One region of the Streptomyces sp. AC627_RSS907 genome, then DNA from elsewhere that is predicted to be linked to it. Evidence: riboswitches for the same ligand, from Rfam matches in the RefSeq annotation. Region 1 holds a riboswitch; the other holds the start of a gene.
The links. Region 1 has a riboswitch for thiamine pyrophosphate ahead of KUM32_RS11340 (thiamine ABC transporter substrate binding subunit). Riboswitches for the same ligand answer to the same signal wherever they lie in the genome.

Region 1 (5,299 bases):
AGGGTGTGCGTTCCCTGCGGGGCGTCCTCGGGGACCGGCACCTTGCCCCAGGGGGTGTCCGCGGCCTGCCCGGTGACGGTCGCCCCGACCACGTTGTCGAAGCCGAGGAAGCGGGCCACGAACGCGTCGGCGGGCCGCTGCCAGACCTCCAGGGGCGTCCCCGACTGGGCGATCCGCCCGTCCCGCATCACCACGACCCGGTCGGCCAGCGCGAAGGCCTCGCCCTGGTCGTGCGTCACGGCGAGCACCGTGGTGCCCAACCGGCCGAAAAGCTCCCGCAGTTCCACCACGAGCCGCTCCCGCAGCGAGCGGTCGAGCTGGCCGAGCGGCTCGTCCAGCATCAGCAGCCGGGGCCGGGGCGCGAGGGCGCGGGCCAGCGCCACCCGTTGCTGCTCGCCACCGGAGAGCGCGGCGACCGACCGGCGGGCGGCGCCCGGCAGCCCGACCAGCTCCAGCAACTCCGCCACCCGCTCGTGCTGCTCGGCACGGGACGCGCCGCGCACACGCGGCCCGAAGGCGACGTTGCCCGCCACGTCCCGCTGCGGGAACAGCTGGTGGTCCTGGAACATCAGCCCGACCTCGCGCCGGTGCGCGGGCACCCCGGACTGGTCCCGCCCGTCCAGCGTCACCCGCCCGGCGTCCAGCGGCTGGAGTCCGGCGACCGCCCGCAGCAGCGTCGACTTGCCGCTGCCGCTCGGCCCGAGGACGCAGACCACCTCGTGCTCGGCGACCTCCAGGTCGACGGCGTCCAGCACGGCCCGCGCGCCGAAGCGGACAGTAGCGCCCCGCAGGCTCAGCAGCATCCCTAGAACTCCCCGCTCCGGTCGGTCCGCAGCCGCTCCAGTACCACCAGGGCCACGGCGCACACCACCATCAGAATCGTCGACAGGGCCATCGCCTGCCCGTAGTTCATGTCCCCGGGCCGCCCCAGCAGCCGCGCCACGGCGACCGGCAGCGTCGGGTTGTCGGGCCGCGCGATGAACACGGTCGCCCCGAACTCCCCGAGCGACACGGCGAAGGCGAACCCGGCCGCGACCAGCAGCGCCCGCCGCACCATCGGCAGGTCGACCTCCCGCCACACCCGCCACGGCGACGCCCCGAGCACCGCCGCCGCCTCCCGCAGTCGTACGTCCACCGCGCGCAGCACCGGCAGCATGGTCCGTACGACGAAGGGCACGCCGACCAGCGCCTGGGCGAGCGGCACGAGGATCCAGGAGGACCGCAGATCCAGCGGGGGCTCGTCCAGCGCGATCAGGAACCCGAAGCCGACCGTCACGGCGGACACCCCGAGCGGCAGCATCAGCAGCGCGTCGAAGCCTCGGACGAAGCGGCCCGCGTCGCGCCGGGTGAGCGCGGTGGCGGCCAGCGCGCCGATCACCACGGCGATGGCGGTGGCGGCGACGGCGTACTGGAGGGAGTTGCCGACCGCCTCGATCGGCGGGACGAGGAACGCGCCGCCGTCCTCCCGGGTGAGCGCCCGGTAGTAGCCGAGGCCGGGCGCGCCCAGTGACCGCTCGACCAGCACGGCGAGCGGCAGCACCAGCAGCACGGCGACGGTGACCAGGACCCCGGCGAGCAGCGCCCACTGGCCGGTACCGCGCGGCCGGCGCGCGGTACCGGCGGCGTCCACCAGCCTGAGGGCCGTCTCCCGCCGCCGGACCGTCCAGGCGTGCACGGCGAGGATGGCGCAGACCGCCGCGAACTGGATCAGCGTCAGCACGGCGGCCGTGGACAGGTCGAAGACCTGCGAGGTCTGCCGGTAGATCTCCACCTCCAGGGTGGAGAAGGTCGGCCCGCCGAGGATCTGGACCACCCCGAAGGAGGTGAAGGTGAACAGGAACACCATCAGCGCCGCGGCGGCCACGGCGGGCGCGAGCGCGGGCAGGGTGACCTGCCGCCAGGCCCTCAGCGGGGACGCTCCGAGCATCCGCGCCGCCTCCTCCTGGCGCGGGTCGAGCTGCGCCCACAGTCCGCCGACGGTGCGCACCACGACGGCGTAGTTGAAGAAGACGTGGGCGAGCAGGATCGCCCACACGGTGGTGTCCAGCCGTACGCCGCCCAGCTCGTCGAGGAGCCCGCCGCGCCCGACCAGGGCCAGGAACGCCGTGCCCACGACGACCGTCGGCAGCACGAACGGCACGGTCACCACGGCCCGCAGCACCTGCTTGCCGGGGAAGTCGAAGCGCGCGAAGACGTACGCGCCGGGCAGGGCGATCAGCAGCGTGAGCGCGGTCGAGGCGAGCGCCTGCCAGGTGGTGAACCACAGCACGTGTCGGACGTCGGGCTGTGCCAAGACGTCCGCGATGCGCCCGAACCGCCAGGCCCCGTCCACCTCCAGTCCTCGCGCGAGGATGGCGGCGACGGGGTAGGCGAAGAACACCGCGAAGAACGCGACGGGCACGGCCATCAGGGCGAGCCGCGCCGCGCTCCCGCGCCACCGGGCGGTGGCGGTCTTGTCCTTGGTCACTTCAGGAGGAGCGAGGTCCACGACTTGACCCACTGGTCACGGTGGTCGGCGATCTTCTGCGCGTCCATGGTCTGGGGGTTCTCGGCCTGCGGCCCGTACTTCACGAACTCCGGCGGCACCTGCGCGGCCTCGCGCACCGGGTAGACGAACATGTTCAGCGGCATGTCGTCCTGGAACTCCTTGCCGATCAGGAAGTCGAGCAGCGCCCTGCCGCCCTCGGGGTTCTTCGCGTTGGTCAGCAGGCCCGCGTACTCGACCTGGCGGAAGCAGGTGCCGGCGGCGACGCCCGTCGGCGCGGTGTCCGGCTTCGGGTCGGCGTAGACCACCTCGACGGGCGGCGAAGAGGCGTAGGAGACGACGAGCGGGCGGTCGCCGCCGGCCTTCTTCCCGCCGGCCGAGCCGGAGAACTCCTCGTTGTAGGCCTGCTCCCAGCTGTCGACCACCTTGACGCCGTTGGCCTTCAGCTTCTTCCAGTACTCCTCCCAGCCCTTGTCGCCGTACTTCGCGGCGGTGCCGAGCAGGAAGCCGAGGCCGGGCGAGGAACTGCCGGCGTTCTCGGTGACGAGGAGGTCCTTGTACGCGGGCTCGGCGAGGTCGTCGAAGGAGTCGGGCGGGGTCAGCCCGTGCTCCTCGAAGTACGCCTTGTCGTAGTTGACGCAGATGTCGCCGGTGTCGATCGGCGTGACGCGGTGCTTGCCCTGGTCGACCCGGTACTCGGGGAGGATCATGTCGGAGCCCTTGGGCTCGTACGACTGGAACAGGCCGTTGTCGAGCGCCCGTGACAGCAGCGTGTTGTCGACGCCGAAGAAGACGTCGCCCTGCGGGTTGTCCTTGGTGAGGATGGCCTTGTTGACGGCCTGCCCGGCGTCGCCGTCCTCCAGGACCCTGACCTTGTAGCCGGAGCTCTTCTCGAAGGCGGCGATGACGTCCTTCGACGCGGCCCACGAGTCATGGCTGACCAGGGTCACCGTCTTGGGGTCGCCGGAGCCCTTGCCGTCGCCGTCGGACGACGATCCACAGGCGGCCAGGCCGCCGACCATGCCGAGCCCGACGACCAGGGCGGCGGCCTTCTTGGTGATGCTCACTGAATTCCTCCTGGGTGACCAGGAGAAGACGCGGCCCTGCCCGGAACCCCTGGTGAGGGTCCCGGGCAGGGCGCAACAGCTCGAGTGATGACCGATCTCCCTACCCAGAATGACCTGGGCCAGGTTCGGAGGGTCTGCGGCCGGTGCCGCACTCTCAGCGCTGTGGCGCTCCCCTGTCGGAATATGAAGATGTACTTCGGAATATGAAGTTGTACTGATGCCCGTCAGGTTACCGCTCGCTCGCGGCGAGCTGACCGCACGCCCCGTCGATCTCCTGCCCACGGGTGTCCCGGATCGTCACCGGCACACCGTGCGCCGCGATCGCCTCCACGAACGCCTTCTCGTCCTCGGGCCGCGACGCGGTCCACTTCGAGCCGGGCGTGGGGTTGAGCGGGATGAGGTTGACGTGCACGGGCCTGCCCTTGAGCAGCCGCCCGAGCCGGTCACCGCGCCAGGCCTGGTCGTTGATGTCGCGGATCAGCGCGTACTCGATCGACAGCCGGCGCCCGGACTTCGCCGCGTACTCGAACCCGGCGTCCAGGACCTCGCGCACCTTCCACCGCGTGTTGACGGGCACGAGCGTGTCGCGCAGCTCGTCGTCGGGCGCGTGCAGCGAGATGGCGAGGCGGCACTTGAAGCCCTCGTCGGCGAAGCGGTGGATCGCGGGGACGAGGCCGACCGTGGAGACCGTGATGCCGCGCTGGGAGAGCCCCAGTCCGTCCGGCTCGGGGTCGGTGAGCCGGCGGACGGCGCCGACGACGCGGTTGTAGTTGGCCAGGGGCTCGCCCATGCCCATGAACACGATGTTGCTGAGCCGGGCGGGTCCACCGGGGACCTCGCCGTCGCGCAGCGCCCGCATCCCGTCCACGATCTGGTGCACGATCTCGGCGGTCGACAGGTTCCGGTCCAGGCCGGCCTGGCCGGTGGCGCAGAACGGGCAGTTCATGCCGCAGCCCGCCTGGGAGCTGATGCACATGGTCACCCGGTCCGGGTAGCGCATCAGCACGGACTCGACGAGCGTCCCGTCGAACAGCTTCCACAGCGTCTTGCGCGTGGTCCCCTCGTCGGTCGACAGATGCCGGACGACCGACATCAGCTCGGGAAGCAGCGCCTCCTGGAGCCCCTGGCGGGAGCCGGCCGGGATGTCGGTCCACTGCTCGGGGTCGTGCGCGTACCGCGCGAAGTAGTGCTGCGAGAGCTGCTTCGCACGGAACGGCTTCTCACCGATCGCGGCGACAGCCTCCTTCCGCTCGGCGGGCGTGAGGTCGGCGAGGTGCCGCGGCGGCTTCTTGGCTCCGCGCGGGGCGACGAATGTGAGTTCTCCGGGCTTAGGCATGACCCAACCAGTGTCGCAGATCCACACGGGTGGCCGGTCGGCCCATGATCCGGCAGGTGTCACCCTTGGCCCTGGAGCCCCGTGGGCCGGACAGCGGTCGGGCCCCCGTCCCGCAGGAGGACGAGGGCCCGGCACGGTCGCGCGCGAGGTCAGCCCGAGCCGACGAAGATCACCAGCAGCAGCCACACCACCGGCGCCGTCGGCAGCAGTGAGTCCAGCCGGTCCATGATGCCGCCGTGGCCCGGCAGCAGCGTGCCCATGTCCTTGATGCCGAGGTCTCGCTTGATCATGGATTCGCCGAGGTCACCCAGTGTGGCGCTGACGGCGACCGCGAGGCCGAGCAGCAGGCCCTGCCACCAGGTGCCGTCGTCGATCAGGAACTGCATGCACAGCGCGCCCGCCGCCATCGCG
Region 2 (5,299 bases), on a different contig from region 1:
TCCGCCGCCGTGATCGCGCGGACGACGACGACGCGCCGGGCGCCCGCGGCCAGCACCTCGTCGAGGTTGCCGAGGTCGATGCCGCCGATGGCGAACCAGGGGCGGTCGGTGCCCAGGGACGCCGTGTACCGGACCAGGCCGAGGCCCGGCGCGTGGCGGCCCGGCTTGGTGGGGGTGGGCCAGCACGGCCCCGTGCAGAAGTAGTCCACGCCCTCCTGGGCGGCGGCAGCGGCGGCCTCGGACTCGGCGTGCGTGGAGCGGCCGACGAGGACGTCGTCGCCGAGGACGGCCCGGGCCGCGGGCACCGGGAGGTCACCCTGCCCCAGGTGCAGTACGTCGGCGCGGGCGGCGTGGGCGACGTCCGCGCGGTCGTTGACCGCGAGGAGCTTGCCGTGGCGGGCGCAGGCGTCGGCGAAGACCTCCAGGTGCTCCAGCTCCTCGGCCGCCTCCATGCCCTTGTCACGCAGCTGCACGATGTCGACGCCGCCGGCCAGCACGGCGTCCAGGAACTCGGGCAGGTCGCCCTGGGCACGGCGGGCGTCCGTGCACAGGTAGAGCAGGGCGTCGGCGAGCCGGCTGCGAGCGGTCGAGGCGGTGACGGGCATGCGGGTGTCCCCCCGGGGTCGGTTTCGTGGCCCCGCGGTGGGTCCACGCGGCCTTGGTTCGTGCTGCGGACGGCCCGCGGCCCCGGCGCACAGGCTGCGGACGGCCCGCGGCCCCCGGCGCACGGGCTGCGGGCGGCCCGCGGCCCGGTGCCGGGCGACGGCCGTTCGCGGCCGTGACCCACGGACACCGGACCGCCCCGGACCGCCCCGGACCGTACGCCGGGCGGGGTGTCAGGTCAGACGGCGAGCGCCTGGGCGCGGCGCTTCACCTCCGTGCCGCGGTTCTCGCTCAGCGCCTGCGCGGGCGTACCCGGCAGGCTCTCGTCGGGAGTGAAGAGCCACTCCAGCATTTCCTCGTTCGTGAAGCCGTCGTCCCGCAGCAGCGTCAGGGTTCCGACCAGGCCCTTGACGACCTTGTCCTCGTCGATGAAGGCCGCGGGGATGTGCAGCGCGCGGTTCTCACCGCGCCGTACGGCGATGAGCTGGCCTTCCTTGATCAGCTGGCGTACGCGGGTCACCTCGACACCGAGCATCTCGGCGATGTCGGGGACGGTGAGCCAGGCAGGCACGAGAGCATCGATCTTTGCGTCAATCTCGGTCACGTTCCCAGCCTGCCATCTGGCACTGACAGTCGGAAACCGGACCCGTCCGACCCGGGCCGCGGACCGGGCGGACGGACTACGCCGTCGCCGCCTTCAGCGGCCTCGCCGGGTCGGCCACCAGCCGCGGGTCCATCGTCGTGCCCGCCTGGATCAGGCGTCTGCCCTGCGCCAGGTCGCGTGGACGGCCCACCGCCAGCAGAGCGACCAGCCGGTCCTCGCGCAGCCAGCAGACCGTCCACGCGGGGCCCTCGGGGTCACCGCGCCACACGGTGGCGTCGGCGGCCGTGTGGTGACCGGCGTACTGGACGAAGCGGCCGAACTGCTCGGACCAGAAGTACGGCACCGGGTCGTAGACCGCCGGGGCCTCCCCCGCGGCGGCGCCGATGATGTTGGCGGCGACCGTGCGCGGGCCCTGCAGGGCGTTGTCCCAGTGGTGCACCAGCAGCCGCTCGCCGTAGCGGCCGGAGGGGAAGGACGCGCAGTCGCCGACCGCGTAGACGTCCGGCGCGGAGGTGCGCAGGCGGTCGTCGGCCAGGACGTCGCCGTGCGTGCCGAGGCCGACGCCGGAGCCGGCGAGCCAGGCGGTGGCGGGCCGGGCACCGATGCCGACGACGACCGCGCCGGCGGGCAGCCGCGAGCCGTCGTGGAGGACGACGTGACCGGCCTCCCCGGCGTCGCCGGGCTCGACGCGCTCCACGCGCGCGTGCGTGCGCAGGACGGCGCCCGCGTCGGCGTACCAGGCGGCCATGGGCGCGGCGACCTCGGCGGGCAGCGCGCCGGCCAGCGGCCGGCCGGCGGCCTCCACGACGGTCACGGCGCAGCCCGCCTCGCGCGCGGCGGTCGCGAACTCGGCGCCGATCCAGCCGGCGCCGACGACCACGATGTCGTGCTGCCGGGCGAGCACCGGGCGCAGCCGTTCGGCGTCGTCCAGGGTGCGCAGCAGGTGCACGCCGGGCACGCCCTCGGCGCCGGGCAGCCGGATCGGCACCGCGCCGGTCGCGAGGACGAGGGCGTCGTACGGCACGGGGCCGGCGGAGGTGTCGAGGAGGTGTGCGCCGGGGCGCACGCCCAGGGCCTCGCAGCCGAGCCGCAGCGTGATGCCGAGCGCCTCGAAGTCGACGTCGAAGGCGGAGCCCTCGGCCGTGCCGAGCAGGACGGCCTTGGACAGCGGGGGGCGGTCGTACGGCTGGTGCGGCTCCGCGCCGATCAGTGTCACGGCGCCGGTGAAGCCCTGCTCCCGCAGGGCGACCGCGGTCTGCACCCCCGCCATGCCCGCGCCCACGACGACCACGCGGCGCTCCGCGTCCGCGTCCGCTTCCCGTTCCTGTCCCCGTGCCCGCGTCTGCTCGCTCACCCGATCACCATAGACACCTGGCGGTTCACCGGTCAGTGCGCGGGCGCGGTGAGCTGCTCCACCACGCTCGTCCCACTGCCCCGCTGCGACTCCCACTCCCACGACTCCTCCAGGCGCACCCGTCCGTCCGGCAGCTCGACGACGGTCGACACGCAGTGTCCCGACGAGGTGCTGCCGTCGGTCTTGAGCTGTACGTACCGGAAATCGAGCCGGTCGCCCTCCCGGGTGCCCACCAGACGGCCGCGGACGACGTCGCCGCCCTCGTACTCGGCCCACACGGCGCCGTCCCGCTCGTGGTAGAGGAACCGGGTGCGGGTACCGACCTGGCCGGGCGCCTGGTCGGCGACGGGGGCGAGGACGAGACCGTCCAGTGAACGCGCCACGGGTGGAGGCTCCCTTACAAGTGGGCTGCTCTGCGGGCTAGGGTGGCCACCGTAAAGCACTCGCGGGAGCCCGGACGCACCGGGCTGAGAGGGAGGCTGGCGGCCTCCGACCGTACGAACCTGATCCGGGTCATGCCGGCGAAGGGAGGGGCTGGACGCCCATGTCGTCACCTCGCACACCGCGTGCCGCGGACGTCCTCGTCGTCGGGGGCGGCGTCATCGGTCTGGTCACGGCCTGGCGGACCGCGCAGCGCGGGCCGGTCACGGCCGTCGTGGACCCCGAGCCGGGCGGCGGGGCCGCCCAGGTGGCCGCCGGGATGCTGGCCGCCGTCACGGAACTGCACTACGGCGAGGAGACCCTGCTCGCGCTGAACCTCGCGTCGGCCCGTCGCTACCCGGAGTTCGCGGCGGAGCTCACCGACCTCACGGGTCACGACCTCGGCTACCGCCGGTGCGGCACGCTCGCCGTCGCCCTGGACGCCGACGACCGCGCCCACCTGCGGGAACTGCACGCGCTCCAGCAGCGCTCGGGACTGGAGTCCGAGTGGCTGTCGGGGCGCGAGTGCCGACGCCTGGAGCCGATGCTCGCACCGGGCGTGCGCGGGGGGCTCCGGGTGGACGGCGACCACCAGATCGACCCCCGGCTCCTCGCCCGCGCCCTCGTGGCCGCCTGCGAGCGCGCCGGTGTGGTCTTCCACCGGACGCGGGCCGAGCGGCTCACCGTCGCCGGGGACCGGGCCACCGGGGTGGTCACCGCCGACGGCAGCGTGCTCGAGGCCGGGCAGGTGGTGCTGGCCGCGGGCAGTCTGAGCGGACGGCTCGCGGGCGTCCCGGACGACGTGCTGCCGCCGGTGCGGCCCGTGAAGGGGCAGGTGCTGCGGCTGACGATGGAGCGGACGCACGGACCGCTGCTGAACCGGACCGTGCGCGCCGTGGTGCGCGGCAACCACGTCTACCTGGTGCCCCGGGAGAGCGGCGAACTCGTCGTCGGTGCCACCAGCGAGGAGCTGGGCTGGGACACGACGGTGACCGCGGGAGGCGTCTACGAGCTGCTGCGCGACGCCCACGAGCTGGTTCCCGGCATCACGGAGCTGCCCCTGGCGGAGACGCGGGCGGGCCTGCGCCCCGGCTCCCCGGACAACGCCCCGCTGCTCGGCCCCTCCGGGCTGGAGGGGCTGCTGCTGGCCACCGGGCACCACCGCAACGGCGTCCTGCTCACCCCGGTCACCGGCGACGTCATGGCGCACGCCCTGACGACGGGCGAGCTCCCGGCCGAGGCCCGTCCCTTCACCCCGCGGCGCTTCAGCGCCGCCCCCGCACTCTCGGAGCAGTCCGCATGAACGTCACCGTCAACGGCGAGCCGCGCGAGGTGGCTCCCGGTACGGCCCTCGACGCCCTGGTGGGCACGCTCACCGCGGCGCCGTCCGGAGTGGCCGCCGCCCTGAACGAAACCGTCGTCCCGCGCGCGCAGTGGCCCGCCACCGCGCTGGCCGACGGCGACCGTGTCGAGGTCCTCACCGCCGTCCAAGGAGGCTGACCATGGCCGACGACCCCTTCCTGCTCGGCTCCACGTCGTACGCGTCCCGCCTGATCATGGGTACGGGCGGGGCGCCCAGCCTCGATGTGCTGGAGCGTGCCCTCGTGGCCTCCGGGACGGAGCTGACGACCGTCGCGATGCGGCGTGTGAACGCCTCGGTGCACGGGTCCGTGCTGTCGGTGCTGGACCGGCTCGGCATCCGGGTGCTGCCGAACACGGCCGGCTGCTTCACCGCCGGGGAGGCCGTGCTCACCGCCCGCCTCGCCCGCGAGGCCCTCGGCACCGACCTGGTCAAGCTGGAGGTCATCGCCGACGAGCGCACGCTGCTGCCGGACCCGGTCGAGTTGCTGGACGCGGCGGAGACGCTGGTCGACGACGGGTTCACGGTGCTGCCGTACACGAACGACGACCCGGTCCTCGCGCGGAAGCTGGAGGACGTCGGGTGTGCGGCGATCATGCCGCTCGGCTCGCCGATCGGGTCCGGGCTCGGGATCCGCAACCCGCACAACTTCCAGCTGATCGTGGAGCAGGCGCGCGTGCCGGTGATCCTGGACGCGGGTGCCGGCACGGCGTCGGACGTGGCGCTGGCGATGGAGCTGGGGTGTGCGGGCGTGATGCTCGCCTCGGCGGTGACACGGGCGCAGGAACCGGTGCTCATGGCGGAGGCGATGCGGTACGCCGTGGAGGCGGGGCGGCTGGCGCGACGGGCGGGGCGAATTCCGCGGCGGCACTTCGCGCAGGCGTCGTCTCCCGCGGAGGGCTTGGCGGTACTGGACCCGGAGCGGCCCGCTTTTCAGTGACTCCGTGCTGTCCTGGGC

Region 2: it holds a riboswitch for thiamine pyrophosphate, as region 1 does, so the genes downstream of both, thiO (glycine oxidase ThiO) here and KUM32_RS11340 (thiamine ABC transporter substrate binding subunit) in region 1, are expected to answer to the same signal.

Annotation. Positions count from the first base shown of each region.
Region 1 is NZ_JAGMUE010000042.1:29,406-34,704, forward strand. Features, by position in the region: gene KUM32_RS11330 (ABC transporter ATP-binding protein) at 1-803, opposite strand, end outside; gene KUM32_RS11335 (iron ABC transporter permease) at 806-2,407, opposite strand; gene KUM32_RS11340 (thiamine ABC transporter substrate binding subunit) at 2,464-3,552, opposite strand; TPP riboswitch at 3,632-3,737, opposite strand; gene rlmN (23S rRNA (adenine(2503)-C(2))-methyltransferase RlmN) at 3,782-4,888, opposite strand; gene KUM32_RS11350 (phosphatidate cytidylyltransferase) at 5,038-5,299, opposite strand, start outside.
Region 2 is NZ_JAGMUE010000084.1:58,419-63,717, forward strand. Features, by position in the region: gene thiE (thiamine phosphate synthase) at 1-605, opposite strand, end outside; gene KUM32_RS19285 (Rv2175c family DNA-binding protein) at 842-1,207, opposite strand; gene KUM32_RS19290 (NAD(P)/FAD-dependent oxidoreductase) at 1,284-2,561, opposite strand; gene KUM32_RS19295 (hypothetical protein) at 2,594-2,944, opposite strand; TPP riboswitch at 2,997-3,108, shown strand; gene thiO (glycine oxidase ThiO) at 3,106-4,284, shown strand; gene thiS (sulfur carrier protein ThiS) at 4,281-4,481, shown strand; gene KUM32_RS19310 (thiazole synthase) at 4,484-5,281, shown strand.